DNA from 3 places in the Cupriavidus sp. 21MJTG02-4 genome. Region 1 is predicted to be linked to each of the others. Evidence: predicted binding sites of a transcription regulator. Region 1 holds the regulator's gene; each other region holds the start of a gene.

Region 1 (3,276 bases):
CTCGGCCATCTGGTACTTGACCGCTTCGCGGTCGTGGCCTTGCACGCGATCCTTATACCGAAGCACCTGGCGGTCCAGCTTGTCGACAAGTGCGTCGATGGCCGCATACAGGTCTTCGTGATGGGCTTCCACAAAAATGTCCTTGCCCCGAAGGTGCAAATTGATTTCCGCGTACTGACGCCTGTCCTTTTCCTTGTGATTGTCGACTGAGAGTAGCACGCTGACGCCAATGACTTGATCGAAATGCCTGACGATACGCTCCAGCTTCGTTTCCACGTACTCACGCAGCGGGGGCGTGATGTCCAGGTGGTGTCCACTGATCTTGAAGTTCATAGCGCTTCTCCTTCTGAAAGAGCTGCACCAGGCAGGCGGTGCAACTCGGCTACAAAGTCTTGCGGAGATTGACAGCAGGGATCTTCAGGGCTTCGCGATACTTGGCGACGGTACGGCGCGCGACAACGAAGCCTTGTTCACCCAGCAATTCGGCAATTCGGCTGTCGGAAAGAGGACTCCTCGGGTCTTCGGCTCCTATAAGTTGCTTGATCAAGGCGCGGATCGCCGTTGAGGAAGCCGCCCCACCGGTTTCGGTGGAAACGTGGCTGCCAAAAAAGTACTTCAGTTCGAAAGTACCCATCGGCGTTGCCATGTATTTATTGGTCGTCACCCGGGATATGGTTGACTCGTGTAATCCCAGTGTATCGGCAATCTCCCGCAAAACCAAGGGGCGCATCGCGATTTCCCCGTGCGTGAAGAAGTTCTTCTGACGCTCGACAATCGCCTGCGAAACTCGCAGGATCGTGTCGAACCTTTGCTGGATATTCTTGATCAGCCAGCGCGCTTCCTGCAGCTTTTGCTGCAGCCCCGCGGCACCGGATTCTCCCTTGGCACCGCGCAGGATCTGCGCGTACATGTCGTTGATGCGCAGGCGCGGCATCACATCCGGATTGAGCTGCGCGATCCAGCCGCCGCCGCCCTTGCGCACGAATACGTCGGGCACCACGAAGTCCGCTTCAGGGCGGCTGTAGGCGTGGCCCGGGTAGGGCGCGAGCGAGCGGATCAGTTCATGCGCGGCCTTGAGCGCCGCTTCATCAACCTGCAATGCTTTTTTCAGGCGCGTGTAGTCGCGCACGGCAAGCAGTTCGAGGTGATGGTTGACGATCGAGAGCGCCAGCTCGCGCTGCGGATGCTGCAGCCGGCGCAGCTGAAGGCTCAGGCATTCGGCGGCATTGCGCGCGCCCACGCCGGGCGGGTCGAAGCTTTGCAGCAGCGTGAGGATCGCCTGCAATTCGTCGACCTCGAATTCGAGTTCCTCGGGCAACTCGGTGCAGATCTCGTCGAGCGACGCGCTCAGGTAGCCATCGTCGTCGAGCGATTCGATCAGGAAGATCGCCAGGCCCTTGTCGCGCGTCGAGATCTTCAGCGGCGCGAGCTGCTCCATCAAGTGTTCGCGCAGGGTGGGCTCGGCGTCGCGCAGCTGCATGGGGGTCTTCTCGTCGTCCTCACCCTGCGGGCGCCGCGCGAAATCGTCCAGGCTCCAGTCGCTGCCGTAATCTTCGCTACCGCTGTCGCTATAGCTCTCATCCTCGCTGCCCGGGCTGCTGGCGTTCGCGTCGCTGTTGCCCTGCGGTTCGGCCGGTGCGGGCGCGGGTGCGCTCTGCAGGTTGACCGAGCCATCGGCCGCCACGCGCAGCGGGCTGTCGATCCAGTCGTTCTCGCGCTCCAGCAGCGGGTTTTCCGTCAAGGCCTGCTCGACTTCCTGCTGCAGCTCAAGCGTAGAAAGTTGCAGCAGCCGGATCGACTGCTGCAGTTGCGGCGTGAGTGCCAGATGCTGGGAGAGACGGAGCTGTAGCGACGGTTTCATGCGACCTATTCTATGCGCATCCAACCGATGTTGGAACGAAAATTGCTATCGCTGATGCTGCCTGATCGTCTCTGCCAAGCGCACCTGCCGCCCCAGGCTTCACATGCGGAAGTTCTCGCCCAGGTAGACGCGGCGCACCGACTCGTTGGCGATGATTTCGTCGGGCTGGCCCGATGCGAGTACGGTGCCTTCGCTGATGATGTACGCGTGGTCGCAGATGCCAAGCGTCTCGCGCACGTTGTGGTCGGTGATCAGCACGCCGATATTGCGCGCCTTGAGGAAGCTGACGATGCGCTGGATCTCGCCGACCGCGATCGGGTCCACGCCGGCGAACGGTTCATCGAGCAGGATGAAGCGTGGCGAGGACGCCAGCGCGCGTGCGATTTCCACGCGGCGGCGCTCGCCACCCGACAGCGACAGCGCAGGGTTGTTGCGCAGGTGGGCAATCTGCAGGTCGTCCAGCAGCGTATCCAGGCGGCTGTCGATCTCGGCTTTCGGCAGCGGCTTGCCGTTGACCAACTGCAGCTCCAGCACCGCGCGGATGTTCTCTTCCACATTGAGCTTGCGGAACACCGACGCTTCCTGCGGCAGGTAGGACAGGCCCATGCGCGCGCGCTCGTGGATGGCCAGGCCGCTGATGTGCTGACCGTCGAGCACGATATCGCCCTCGTCCAGCGCGACGAGGCCCACGATCATGTAGAACGACGTGGTCTTGCCCGCGCCATTGGGGCCGAGCAGGCCCACCACCTCGCCGCTCTTCACCTCGAGCGACACGTCCTTCACCACCGTGCGCGACCCGTAGCGCTTCTTCAGGTGGCGCACGACCATCGTGCTGCTGTCGGCACGGGCGTCGGGAGCGGCGGAAGCGGGCGTGGGGGCGAGCATTGCGGTATCGGTCATGGTGGCGGTGATGCGTTCGGGCGCGTGATTCAGGGCTTGCTGGACGGCGCGGGTGCCGACTTCAGGTCGAGGGGCGGGCTGGCGGCGGCACCGCTGGCCTCCTGGCGCGGCGAGAGCACGGCGCGCACGCGTCCCGACGGGTTGCCGGCCGACGTGTTGTCGCCGCCGCCGGCGGCGGTGTAGAACTCGTTGCGGCTGTCATAGGTCAGGACCGCGCCGCGGATCTCGTCGACCAGCTTGGCGCCCTGCAGCCGCGCCATGCGCGCGTGGCCGATCAGCTTGGACAGTTCCTGCTTGCCGTCGTATTCGATGCGGTCGCCCCAGCCGTCCATGTACTCGTCCACGCCTTCACGCTTCTGGCGGATATAGGCCTGCTTGCCGCCCTTGGCCGTGGCCACCGCGTACTGGTAGCCCTCCGGGTCGGTGCGGATCTCGGCCGCGTCCGACTTCAGCACCATGGTGCCCTTGGTCAGGACCACGTTGCCGGTCAGCGTGTAGATCTGCTTGACGTCGTC
Region 2 (3,276 bases), on a different contig from region 1:
CACCGACACGCCGGTGCGCATCACGTCCATCGGGTGGGCCGAGGCCGGCACGCATTCCAGCGCGGCCTTGACGCTGGCGGGCAGGCCGCGCAGCGACTTCAGCCTGGTCTTGTAGGCGGCCAGTTCGGCCTTGTTCGGCAGCTTACCGTGGACCAGCAGGTGGGCGATTTCCTCGAACTCGCAGGCGTCGGCCACGTCCAGGATGTCATAGCCGCGGTAGTGCAGGTCGTTGCCGGTACGGCCAACGGTGCACAGGGCGGTGTTACCGGCAGTCACGCCCGACAGGGCAACGGATTTCTTGGGCTTCGGGGTGGCGATCGGTTGTGCTTCGGACATCAGGGTCTCCTTGTGAGGTACGGTTCGGCTGGCCTTACTTGGCCTTGCCCTGGGCAAACAGGGCGTCGAGTTTCTGTTCGTAGGCGTGGTAGCCGATGCTCTCGTAGAGTTCCGAGCGCGTCTGCATGGTGTCGACCACGTTCTTCTGGGTGCCGTCGCGGCGGATGGCGGTGTAGACGTTCTCGGCGGCCTTGTTCATGGCGCGGAAGGCCGACAGCGGGTACAGGACCATCGACACGCCGGAGCCGGCCAGTTCGTCGGTGGTGAACAGCGGCGTGGCGCCAAATTCGGTGATGTTGGCCAGCACCGGCACCTTCACAGCATCCACGAACTTGCGGTACATGGCCAGGTCGGTCATGGCTTCCGGGAAGATCGCGTCGGCGCCTGCCTCGACGCATGCCACGGCGCGCTCGATGGCGCTTTCCAGGCCTTCCACGGCCAGCGCGTCGGTGCGCGCCATGATCACGAAGTTCTCGTCGGTGCGCGCATCGACGGCCGCCTTGATGCGGTCGACCATCTCGCCCTGCGTGACGATTTCCTTGTTCGGACGATGGCCGCAGCGCTTGGCGCCGACCTGGTCTTCAATGTGCATGGCGCCGGCGCCGGCCTTGATCAGCGAGCGGGTGGTGCGGGCCACGTTGAAGGCCGACGAACCGAAGCCGGTGTCGACATCGACCAGCAGCGGCACATCGCATACGTCGCTGATGCGGCGCACGTCGATCAGCACGTCTTCCAGGCCCGAGATGCCCAGGTCGGGCAGGCCCAGCGAGCCCGCGGCCACGCCGCCGCCCGACAGGTAGATGGCGCGGTAGCCAGCGCGCTTGGCCAGCAGGGCGTGATTGGCGTTGATGGTGCCCACCACTTGCAGCGGATGCTCTTCGGCCAGGGCCTGGCGGAAGCGGGCGCCGGCCGAACGGGCCAGGTCGGATGCGGAATAGGTCATGGTGCGGTGTCTCGTTGTCAGGGGCAATGAAGGAACGGGACCAATAACGCAAGGGCTATGCCAGCCTCTCGGGCGAACCTTGTGTGCGTTCTTAACCAATTGATTTTATGGATAATTTTCATACAAACGGTGAGCGCTCAAAAGCGCTGAAAGGCATTTCATCGCACTATTGCATTGCATGCGTGGAGTTCGAATTTCACAATTGAAATTCATGTCCGCCGCGGGCACAATAGCAGCACTTTACCGTCGAAGCACCATGCCACCCTCAGCCTCTCCTTCCGGCCTGCCGCGCATCTGGGCCCTGGGCATCAGCCGCCTGCAGCGCGCCTTCGCGGAACTGATTCCCGCCTATTCCCATCTTGCGGAGTTCCGCATCGTCGGCCGCGCCTACGACTCAGCGGCCGACGCCATTCGGCGCGAGGCGCGCGAAGGCAAGCTCGACGTCGTGGTCTCGGGCGGCTCCAATGGCGCCTACCTGCGCCAGCACGTGGACCTTCCGGTCGTGCTGGTCAAGGTGACCGGCTTCGACGTGATGAGCGCATTGTCGACCGCGCGGCGCATCTCGCCCCATGTAGCGCTCGTGACGCACGCGTCCACGTACGCCGAGGTCGACGAATTCACGCGCGCGTTTTCGCTGTCGATCCCCGCGTATACCTATCTGACCGAGGACGACGCTACCGCGCGCGTGCAGACGCTCAAGCAGGAAGGCGTGAAAGTGGTGGTCGGCCCAGGCCTGGTGACCGACCTGGCGGACCGGCTCGGCCTGATCGGCGTGTTCCTGTATTCGGGCAATTCCGTGCGCATGGCGCTGGAGGATGCCATCGAGGCGGCACGCCTGCGGCGCATCGAGTCCGGGCGGCGCGACTACGTCAACAACATCCTTGCGCACCTGAACGAGGGCGTGGCCGCGGTCGACGGCGAAGGCCGCATCCAGTCATTCAACCCGGCGATGGAGCGTTTCCTCGGCACGCCGGCCGCGAGTGCGGTCGGACGCAAGCTGCAGGCGCTGTCGCCCGGTCTGTCGCTGGATGACGTGATCCAGAGCGGCGCGAAGGAACTCGAGGCGATCCAGAAAGTGGGCGACCGCATGGTCGTGGTCAACCGCATCCCGCTCGTCAACGAGTCGGGTACCACGGGTGCGCTGCTGACCCTGCAGGACGCCACCGCGATCCAGCGCGTGGACCGCAACCTGCGCTCGCGCAGCCGGACGCGGCTGCCCGGGGTGCGCTACAGCCTGGAAGACCTGGCTGGCACTTCGGACGCCATGGCGCACTTGCGCGATCTGGCGCGGCGTTATGCGGCCGTCGATTCCACCGTGCTGATTGGCGGCGAGAGCGGTACCGGCAAGGAGGTGCTGGCGCAAGGCATGCACGACGCCAGCCCGCGCCGCGCTTTCCCGTTCGTGGCCGTCAACTGTGCGGCGTTCCCCGAGGCGCTGCTCGAAAGCGAGCTGTTCGGCTATGAAGAGGGCGCCTTCACCGGCGCGCGGCGCGGCGGCAAGGCGGGCCTGTTCGAGTCGGCCCACAACGGCACGCTGTTCCTTGACGAGGTTGGCGACATGCCACTGGCGCTGCAGACGCGACTGCTCCGTGTGCTGCAGGAAAAGCAGGTGCTGCCGATCGGCGGGCTGGAGGCCGTGCCGGTCAACGTGCGCGTGATCGCCGCCACGCACCGCGATCTCCCGCAGCGCGTGCGCGAAGGCAGCTTCCGGCAGGACCTTTACTACCGGCTCAACATCCTGCGCATCGAGGTGCCGCCGCTGCGCGAGCGCGCCGGGGACTTGCCGGAACTGGCGGACTTGCTCTACCGGCGCGCGCTGGAACGTTTGGGGCTGGAGCATCAGGAAGGCCTGCCGGAAGTCGCTCGCCTGCGGCTGGCTGGCTACCACTGGCCGGGCAATATCCGTGAACTGGAAAACGTCACCGAGCGCATTGCCGTGCTCGTGGCGGGCCGCCCGCTGGAGCCCGCCGAACTGCAGCGCGAACTGCATGCCGCGG
Region 3 (3,276 bases), on a different contig from region 1:
GACTTCGGTACGTGCTTACTTGCGGCCGGACAGGCCGCCGAGCAGGCCGCCAACCAGGCCGGTGACCGGCGCGGTGACGCCCGTGGCCGGGCTCTTGGCGGCGCCTCCCGTCAGGCCCGAGACGAGACCGGTGACAGGTGCCAGCGGACTGGTGCTGCCGCTGCCCGTACCCGTGCCGGCGTTCGCGGGCGTCGCCACGCTGGCGACGGTATTGACCACGCCGCTCACGAGGCCACCGACAGGCGCCAGCGGCGAGCCCGCCGCGGCACCGCCGGTTGCTGCAGCCACGCCACCAGTCAGGCCACCAGCAAGACCCGTGACCGGCGCCAGCGGCGCAGCGCTGGTGCCGGTGCCGGCCGCGGTGATGGACCCGAGCACCGGGGCGAGGGCGCCGAGCGGGCTGCTGCCGCTACCCGCCGGACCATTCACCGCACCGCCCAGGGCGGCGACCGTGTTGCCGGCGCCCGTCACCGTGCTGCCCACGCCCGATACCAGCGGGGTGCGCGTCTGCGAAAGCGCGGTGCCGCCCGTGGCAAGCGCGCCGCCGGCCGTGGCGAGCAGGCCCGCGACCGGCGTGCCCAGCTGGGTGGTGGCGCCCAGCGTCTGCGTGGCGTTGGTCAGCTGCGAGGTGAGCGGCACGATGACGCGGCTCACGCCCGAGGTCAGCTGTTCCACGGGGCCGCTCGACAGCGCCGTGGCCAGGGAATTGCCGCCCTGGCCCACGGCCCCGCCTGCCTGCGTGACGCTGGCGCCCAGCGTCGTGGTCAGGGGCGCGAGCGGCGCCAGCGCGCCGGTGCCCAGTCCGCTTACCGCGCTACCGGTGCTGCTGACGGCATTGCCGAGATTGCTCACCACGCCACCGGTGCTGGCCACGGTGGTGCCCACCGGATTGGAAGCGTTGGGGATATTGCCCAGCCCGGATTGCAGGCCGGCGCCGAGCGCGCTGATCGCGTCACCGGCGGATTTCACCGCGTCGCCCAGACCGCTCTGCGTTGACGACGACAACAGCGGCAAGCCGGCACCGCCGAGCTGCGTGCCGAGATCGCTCACGGTGCCGCCGGCCCCAGTCACGATCGTGCTGGTCTTGCTGATGCCTTCGGAGGTCGGGGTCAAGGCAGCCGGCGTCTTGGTGCCGCTGTTGTCGCCGCCTGTATTTCCGTTGTTGTCACCGCTGTTGTCACCGCTGTTGCCGCCGATAGTGCCGCCGTCGCCACCGCCCGTGCCGGTCGTGCCGACCAGGCCCGAGCCATCGCCGCTGCCCCCCGTTCCGGCCTTGGTGCCGGCCGTGCCGCCGGTTCCCATGGAAGTCGATCCGCTCCCGCTGGCGCAGCCGCCGAGGGCCAGCAAGGTGGCAAGCAGTGCCGTCACTGCGATGTGTTGTGTGCGCATGATGTTTCCTTTGTCCCGTCGTTGAATCGCATCGCCGCGCCTCGCGTTGGTCTGCTGTTCGCTGCGGGCGTCGGTAGCGGGTATGGCGCAATGGGCGTGCCAATGTGCGCGATGGCGTACGGACAACGCCGGGCACGGCCGTGCCGGTGCGCGCATTGCCTTGCCGGGCCTGCGCTTGCGGCGATTCGCGCGGGGTCAGCCACGGTGCTTTCCCGGGCGTGCGGCGGTGTGCCGGCGCGTTACGCGTTACGTAACGTGTGTCGTGGGATCGGGAACAAGCGAGCTTCGAACGGGCCGTGTTGGAGGCGCCCCGTAACGGCGCGCGGCCGGCTTTGCGCTGCGGCTGATGTTCCGCCGCCGACGGAACACGTTACGTAGCACGTAACGCCGCGAGGGCCCCGCGAAACCCCACCCAGTGCCTCCGCGTGGCGACCCTGCCGCGCATCGAAACCCACGCCGCACAAGGCGCTGCGGGCGTTCGCGGCCGGCATGGCGAATCCCGCTGCCGAACCGCACCAGCGGCTGGCACGCACCTTGCCACTTCAGGGTCGATGCAGGGCGATCCAATCGCTGGCCACGCTGGCATGCGACGGCCAGGCGAACGCAGCAAGGCGCGCCGTGCCGATGGGGATAACACGATCAACGGGGGTCATCGCGATCACGGACGTGGCAACGACAACGGGAGCACAACAATGAAAAAGAACACTTCGGCACAACGCCGCATGACATGCCTGGCGGGGGCTTGCATGGTCGCGCTGACCCTGGCGAGCGGCTGCGCCTCGCACGGCGGCAGCGGCGCGGGTCTCGGGCCCCAGGGCGGGGGCGGGAACATCGTGCCGCCGCCCCAAACGCCTGCCTCGACCACTGACTCGACGCCCACCGCCAAGGCGGCCGCAGGCGCGGGCAACACCGTGGTGGCCGCGGGCAACGCCGTGAGCGAGATCGGCACGCACATCCAGAGCGCCCCGATTCCCCTGTTGCCGACCGACGCGCGCCAGGGCGCCGGCGGCGTCGTGGTCAATGCCGGCGAGACCGTCGGGGCGCTGGGCGCCGGCGTGCGCGATGGACTCGGGCAGATGGGCTCGGTCGCGAATCCGGCCGGCATCACCGTGGCCAGCACCGGCGATGTCGTGCAGAAGGCCGGCGACACGGTGACGAGTGCGGGCCAGCTGGTCAGCGGGCTCGGCACGGAACAGCTGTCCCCGCTTTCCCCCCTGGTCACGCCGGTCGGTGGCGTGGTGCAGAAGGCCGGCATGGCCGTGTCGCATGGCGGCGCCGGGCTCGGTGGGGTGCTTTCGACGGGGCCGGTTGCGCAGCTCACCGAGGGCACCAGCAAGCTGATCGTGCCCCTGACCACCCGGCTCACTGAAACCACCCAGGCGGTAGGCGCGGCAACCGGCGTCGGCGCTCCCGTGGATGGCCAGCTGTCCAAGGTGGGCTACAGCGTCGCCGGCGGCGGACTGCTGGCGAACAGCCGCACCCCCGTGGTGTCCGGACCGGGCGGTGTCGTCGCGGAAGCCGGCAAGACCGTGGGCGTTGCCGGCGTGCTGGTGCACGGTACCGGCGCCGAGGGCGCCAATCCGCTGGGCGCCCTGCTGAACCACCTGCCGCTCGCCGGTGTCGATGGCCGGCAGGGTGGCCCTGCCAGCTGCGAATGCAAGCCGAATGCGCCTCACCATGGCGGCAAGGCTGAAGCCAATCCGCTGGGCATCCTCGCACCCGTGCTGGCGCCGTTGACGGCCCTCGCTTCCGGTGGCACCAAGTATTCGACAGGGGAGATCAAAGCGCTGCCGGCGTCGCCGCTGCCAGGGCTCGGACTCGGCGGCGGGAACCGCTGAATGTCTTATCTCCCCTAGGGGCTTTCACGGTGCGCCGTCGCACACCACC

What was found. Region 1 encodes sigma-54, which starts transcription at its own class of promoters, with help from an activator protein. Its sites were predicted from a motif close to TGGCANGNAANCTGCTTT; they were not measured.
Region 2: prpB (methylisocitrate lyase) is a predicted target of sigma-54. The motif match lies at 1,325-1,342, and genes of this name have one in related genera.
Region 3: AC3FKH_RS15140 (collagen-like triple helix repeat-containing protein) is a predicted target of sigma-54. The motif match lies at 1,913-1,930, and genes of this name have one in related genera.

What each region holds. Positions count from the first base shown of each region.
Region 1 is NZ_JBYOJP010000001.1:212,370-215,645, reverse strand. Features, by position in the region: gene hpf (ribosome hibernation-promoting factor, HPF/YfiA family) at 1-333, opposite strand, end outside; gene AC3FKH_RS01010 (RNA polymerase factor sigma-54) at 383-1,861, opposite strand; gene lptB (LPS export ABC transporter ATP-binding protein) at 1,961-2,761, opposite strand; gene lptA (lipopolysaccharide transport periplasmic protein LptA) at 2,791-3,276, opposite strand, start outside.
Region 2 is NZ_JBYOJP010000018.1:157,785-161,060, reverse strand. Features, by position in the region: partial or broken gene AC3FKH_RS28530 (citrate/2-methylcitrate synthase) at 1-336, opposite strand, end outside; gene prpB (methylisocitrate lyase) at 371-1,279, opposite strand; gene prpR (propionate catabolism operon regulatory protein PrpR) at 1,536-3,276, shown strand, end outside.
Region 3 is NZ_JBYOJP010000006.1:312,680-315,955, forward strand. Features, by position in the region: gene AC3FKH_RS15135 (collagen-like triple helix repeat-containing protein) at 16-1,389, opposite strand; gene AC3FKH_RS15140 (collagen-like triple helix repeat-containing protein) at 2,082-3,227, shown strand.